DNA from 2 places in the Tersicoccus mangrovi genome. Region 1 is predicted to be linked to the other one. Evidence: predicted binding sites of a transcription regulator. Region 1 holds the regulator's gene; the other holds the start of a gene.
What was found. The regulator HrcA, encoded in region 1, represses chaperone genes, less so after heat shock. The targets are predictions, from matches to a motif close to TTNGCACTCGNNNNNNNCGAGTGCNAA.

Region 2: groL (chaperonin GroEL) is a predicted target of HrcA. The motif match lies at 1,587-1,613, and genes of this name have one in related genera.

What each region holds. Positions count from the first base shown of each region.
Region 1 covers NZ_JBAJMW010000007.1:18,933-22,113, forward strand. The annotation lists gene dnaJ (molecular chaperone DnaJ) at 30-1,172, opposite strand; gene hrcA (heat-inducible transcriptional repressor HrcA) at 1,234-2,280, opposite strand; gene V6N00_RS14060 (DUF3097 family protein) at 2,535-3,181, shown strand, end outside.
Region 2 covers NZ_JBAJMW010000005.1:393,178-396,358, forward strand. The annotation lists gene groL (chaperonin GroEL) at 1-1,410, opposite strand, end outside; gene V6N00_RS12325 (GNAT family N-acetyltransferase) at 1,690-2,325, opposite strand; gene V6N00_RS12330 (DUF3263 domain-containing protein) at 2,360-2,656, opposite strand; gene V6N00_RS12335 (uracil-DNA glycosylase) at 2,812-3,181, shown strand, end outside.

The DNA of each region.
Region 1 (3,181 bases):
TCGGCCACCCGCGGGGTGGATGCGGCGACTCAGATGCCGCCGAAGCGCTCCCGCAGGCGGGAGAACACGCCGCTGCCGGCCGTCGCGGGCCTGGCGGAGGGCTTCTCCTCGTGCCGCAGGCCGGCGAGGCGACGCAGGAGTTCCTCCTGCTCGTCGTCGAGCCGGGTCGGCGTCTCCACGTGCAGGTGGATGCGCACGTCGCCGCGGCCCCCCGAGCGCAGGTGCGTGACGCCGAGGCCCTTGAGGGTGATGACCTCGCCGGACTGGCTGCCGGCCGCGACCCGCAGGGGCTGCGGCCCGTCGAAGGTGTCGAAGTCGATGACGGTGCCGAGCGCGGCCGCCGTCATCGGCAGCTGGAGCGTGGCGTGCAGGTCGTCGCCGTCGCGCACGAACGCGGGGTCCTTCGCGACCTGGATCTCGACGTACAGGTCGCCCTGCGGGCCACCGGCGACGCCGGCCTCGCCCTGGCCGCCGAGCTGGATGCGTGTGCCGGTCGCGACGCCGGCGGGGACCTTGAGGGTAAGGCTGCGGCGGCTGCGCACGCGCCCCTGGCCGGCGCACTCGTTGCAGGGGTTGCGGATCACGGTGCCGAAGCCCTGGCAGGTGGGGCACGGGGCCGTCGTCATGACCTGGCCGAGGATGGAGCGAACGGCCCGCTGGATCTGGCCGGTGCCGTGGCACACGTCGCACGTGGTCGGCGAGGTGCCCGGCTCGCAGCACGAGCCCGAGCATCGCTCGCACACGACGGCGGTCTCGAGTTCGATCGACGTGTTGGTGCCGAACACCGCGTCCTTCAGGCTCACGCCGACGGAGATCAGCGCGTCCTGGCCGCGCCGCATCCGCGACGTCGGGCCGGCCGCACCCGCGCCGGCACCACCGAAGAACGTGTCGAAGATGTCCTGGAACCCGCCGAAGCCGGCGCCACCGAACCCTCCGCCGCCGCCGAAGCCGTTGGCGCTGCCGTTCTCGTTGCCGGTCGTGTCGTAGATCTGCCGCTTCTGCGGGTCGCTGAGCACCTCGTAGGCGTGGCTGACCTTCTTGAACTCCTCGGCGGCGTCGTCCCCCGGGTTCACATCGGGGTGCAGCTTGCGGGCCAGCTTGCGGTAGGCCTTCTTGATCTCTTCGCCGGTGGCGTCCCGGGACACACCCAGGACCTCGTAATGACTGGCCACAACGTCCTTTCACATCGTTTCTCGACACCGTCGGGCGCGTGCTGCGCACCTACGGCGAGCGTCAACCCGCGAGAATGCGGGACAGATAGCGGGCCACCGCGCGCACGGCGGCCATGGAGGTCGGATAGTCCATCCGGGTCGGGCCCACGACCCCGAGCCGGGACGCGGCCGCCGGCCCGTAGCCCGAGGCGATGACCGAGGCCTCACTGAGCGGCTCGTACGGGTTCTCGTGACCGATGCGCACGGTCACGCCGGCCTCGTCCTGCCCCATCTCCGACAACAACCGGAGCATCACGACCTGTTCCTCGAGCGCCTCCAGCACCGGCAGGATCGTCAGCGGGAAGTCCCGGGTGGCCCGGGCGAGGTTCGCCGTCCCGGCCATCACGATGCGGTCCTGGCCCGCGAAACCGACGAGGGAGACGACCGCGGCGGCCAGGCGGTCCAGCAGCGGATCGGCCGGTGGGTGCTCGACCGGGGCGTCGGTGCCGGTCTCGGCGTCGATCGGTCCGCGCAGCCGGCCGAGCAGGGTCGGCACCTCGGTCAGGGGGCGCGCGTCGATCGCACCGAGCAGCCGGGTGCGCGCGTCGGCGAGCTCCTCGACCGTGACCGGCGACGCGAGCGGGACGACCCGCTGCTCGACGTGGCCGTTGCTCGTGATGAGCACGACGAGGGCACGGTCCTCGGCGAGCGCGACGACGTCGAGGTGGCGCACCCGCGCGTCGCCGATCGTCGGGTACTGGATCAGGGCGACCTGGTGGGTGAGCTGGGCGAGCAGGCGCGCCGTCTTCTCCATGACGTCGTCGAGGTCGTTCGCCTCGTCGAGCAGGGTCTGGATCGCGCGGCGCTCGGCCTGCGAGAGTGGCTTGACGTCCGAGATCCGGTCGACGAACAACCGGTAGCCCGCATCCGTGGGCACCCGGCCGGCGCTCGTGTGCGGGGCCACGATGAGCCCCTCCTCCTCGAGCACCGCCATGTCGTTGCGGATGGTCGCCGACGACACGCCGAGACGGTGCCGGTCGACCAGGGCGCGGGATCCGACGGGCTCACGGAACTGGACGTAGTCCTCCACGATGGCGCGCAGCACGTTCAATCGCCGCGAATCGCTCACTGCCGCACCTCCTGTGGCGGTCTCGACGGGCCTCGTGCCGCTGGCCGCCGCGGCGGCCGGACCACGGGTCCGCCCCGCACCACCAGCATCGAGGTCGAGCATCGGACTCGAGCACTGACGGTTAGCACTCGGGAAGCTCAAGTGCCAAGTCTAGTACGGGTGCCCCGTTGCTAGCATGTAGGCGCCCGCGGCCGGCCCGGCCCGGCGCCCCGGGAGGATCGACGACTCCCGGATCCGAGCTGCCAGGAGGACGCGTGCACGACTACGACTGGGGCCCGCAGGACCTGACGACGGCGAACACGGGACGGCAGTCCGGGCGCGTCCGGCAGGACGTGCCCGCGGTGCCCGCCCGCCGCGGTCTCGTGCTCGAGGACGGCGCCAGCGGGTTCGTCGGGGAACTGATGCGTGTCGAGCGCACCGCGGGGATGATCGTCATGGTCCTCGAGGGCCGTGGCGGGCGCACCCGCTCCTTCCCGCTCGGTCACGGCTTCCTGCTCGAGGGGCGGCCGGTCGAGATCACCGCACCCGGCGCCGCCGGAACGAACAGTGCCGCCGCTCCCGCCGCCCCGGCGCGCACCGCGTCGGGGTCCGTCCGCGGAGCGACCACACGGGCCCGCGTCGCCCGCGCCAGCCGCATCTGGGTCGAGGGCAAGCACGACGCCGAACTGGTCGAGAAGGTCTGGGGCGACGACCTGCGCGAGGAGGGCATCGTCGTCGAGCCGCTTGGTGGGATCGACGACCTCGTCGGTGCCATCCGCGATTTCGAGCCCGGCCCGCAGCGCCGGCTCGGGGTGCTCGTCGACCACCTGGTGCCGGGCAGCAAGGAGTCCCGCATCGCCCAGGACGCCCTGCGCGTGCCGGGTGCGGCGTCGAACGTCCTCGTCGTCGGGCACCCCTACGT
Region 2 (3,181 bases), on a different contig from region 1:
CAGGGTGGCGACCTTGGCGGCCACGACACCCGGCTCCTCGCCCGCGTTGAAGGCGATCTGCTTCAGCGGGGCGGAGATGGCGACCTTGACGATGTTGGCGCCGGTGGCCTCGTCACCCTCGAGGGTGAGGTTGGCGAACGCCTTCTCGCCGGCCTGGATGAGGGCGACGCCACCACCGGCGACGATGCCCTCCTCGACGGCGGCCTTCGCGTTGCGGACGGCGTCCTCGATGCGGTGCTTGCGCTCCTTCAGCTCCACCTCGGTGGCGGCACCGGCCTTGATCACCGCGACACCGCCGGCGAGCTTCGCCAGGCGCTCCTGCAGCTTCTCGCGGTCGTAGTCCGAGTCGGAGTTCTCGATCTCGGCGCGGATCTGCTTGACACGGCCGGCGATGGCCTCGGCGTCACCGGCACCCTCGACGATCGTGGTCTCGTCCTTGGTGACGACGACCTTGCGGGCGCGGCCCAGCAGGTCGACGGTCGCGTTCTCGAGCTTGAGGCCGACCTCCTCGGCGATGACCTGGCCACCGGTGAGGGTGGCGATGTCGGCCAGCTGCGCCTTGCGGCGGTCGCCGAAGCCCGGGGCCTTGACGGCGACGGACTTGAAGGTGCCACGGATCTTGTTGACCACGAGGGTGGCCAGGGCCTCGCCCTCGACGTCCTCGGCGATGATCAGCAGCGGCTTGCCGGACTGCATGACCTTCTCCAGCAGGGACACGAGGTCCTTCACGTTGGAGATCTTCGAGTTGACGATGAGGATGTAGGGATCCTCGAGGACGGCCTCCTGGCGGTCCGAGTCGGTCACGAAGTACCCGGAGATGTAGCCCTTGTCGAAGCGCATGCCCTCGGTGAGCTCGAGCTCGAGGCCGAAGGTGTTGGACTCCTCGACGGTGATGACGCCTTCCTTGCCCACCTTGTCGAGTGCCTCCGAGATCAGCTCACCGATCTGGGTGTCGCCCGCGGAGATCGAGGCCGTGGCGGCGATCTGCTCCTTGGTCTCCACCTCCTTGGCGGTGGCCAGCAGCTCGGCGGTGACCGCGTCGACGGCCTTCTCGATACCGCGCTTCAGGGACAGCGGGTCCGCACCGGCCGCGACGTTGCGCAGGCCTTCCTTGACCAGCGCCTGGGCGAGCACGGTGGCCGTGGTGGTGCCGTCACCGGCGACGTCGTCGGTCTTCTTGGCGACCTCCTTGACGAGCTCCGCGCCGATCTTCTCGTAGGGATCCTCGAGCTCGATCTCCTTGGCGATGGACACACCGTCGTTGGTGATCGTGGGGGCGCCCCACTTCTTCTCCAGCACGACGTTGCGACCGCGCGGGCCGAGGGTGACCTTGACCGCGTCGGCGAGGGTGTTCAGGCCCCGCTCGAGGCCGCGGCGGGCCTCTTCGTCAAAACTGATGATCTTTGCCATCTGGCTGTCGTCCCTCCCGGACAGTGGTGACTGTCGAGTCGTTAGATGAACGTGGCCGCCTCGATGCCCGCGACGGACGATCGACACGGATCCCACCATGGAAGTGCGACCCGCCCGATCTCACCGCGGCAGCCGGTGCCCGATCCCCGGTCCCTGCCGCTCCGGCGAGCCGGACGCTGGCAGTCGACGTGATCGAGTGCTAACACCATCATTAGCACTCGGCATGGGTGAGTGCAAGCGCTCGGAGGCCCCGCTGCACGGGTTTCGCCGAGGGCGGGATCAACCCCGCCGGGCGGTCTCCCACTCCTGCCGCAGGACGCCGAACACGACCGCGTCGTAGAGCTCGCCGTCAACCAGCCGCGCGTTGCGGAAGCGGGCTTCCTCGCGGTAGCCGAGCTTCGGGCCGATCCGGCACATGCCGACGTTGCCGCTCCAGGTGGCGTAGTCGAGCCGGCCGACGTCGGTGGTCGCGAAGAGGTAGTCGGTCCACAGGCTCATCGCCTCGGTACCGTGGCCGCCGCCCCACCGATCCGGCGGGTAGACGCCGATGCCGATCCGGATCCACGGCAACGCGTACGTGCCGGTCCCCGGGGCCACGTCGTCGGGCCGGTTGGTCTTCTCCTCGTGGTACCAGGAGACCTGGCCGAGGAAGGCGCCGGTCGTGACGTCGACGATGGGCAGGGACAGCCGCGGGGACGGCCAGTCGTTCGCGTCCACCGCCTCGTGGAGGAATCGGCAGTAGCTCTCGGCGCCCTCGGTGGTCCAGCGCTCGAAGTAGGGGGCGTCGGTGCGCTGCCAGGCGTGCACGCCGCCGTCGGCCGGTGGGCGGATCCAGGTGAGCAGGGCATCGACGTCGGCGTGAGTCCAGTCGCGCAGCGTCACCCGGCTGCCGACGATCTGCACGGGCTCGCTCATCCTCCGGTCCGGACCTGGTCGCGGGGCGACGGGCTCAGGCGGAGCCGCCGAGCCGGCGCTCGGTGCGGGCGCGCTGGCGGGTCGCCCGCTGCCGGCGGAGGCGCTTGACCAGCATCGGGTCGTGGGCGAGCGCGGCCTCGGTGTCGATGAGGGCGTTGAGGATCTGGTAGTAGTGCGTCGCCGAGAGGTCGAACGTCTCCCGGATGACCTGCTCCTTGGCCCCGGCGTACTTCCACCACTGACGCTCGAGCGTCAGCATCGCGGTGTCGCGCTCGGACAGCGTCGGGGTCGCGGCGTCGTGTGTTCCGCGCGCGCGGTCGTCCGCGTTCATCGCACCCCTCTCCACCCTGACTCTCCACCCCTGATGTTCCAGGTGCCGGGCACGACGGCGCCCGGACTCCCCACCAGCGTACCGGCGAATCACACGCGTGTCATTCGCCTCGGGCGAGGAGCTCGGGCGGGGCCGTACCGGGCACAATGGGGGCCATGCCGAAACCGCTCACCGACCTCGTCGCTCCGGACTGGGCGGAAGCCCTCGCCCCGGTCGAGCCCGCCATCCACGCGATGGGCGACTTCCTGCGCGAGGAGGTCGCCGCCGGCCGCGGCTACCTCCCGGCCGGGGACCGGGTCCTGCGCGCCTTCGCGCAGCCCCTCGCCGACGTGCGCGTGCTGATCGTCGGTCAGGATCCGTACCCGACGCCGGGCCACCCCGTCGGCCTGTCCTTCGCCGTCGAGCGGGATGTGCGGCCGCTGCCGCGCAGCCTGGCCAACATCTACCGCGAGCTGCAGAACGACGTGGGCCAGGCTCCCGCGGAGCACGGGGACCTGAGCGCCTGGAACCACCAGGGCATCATGC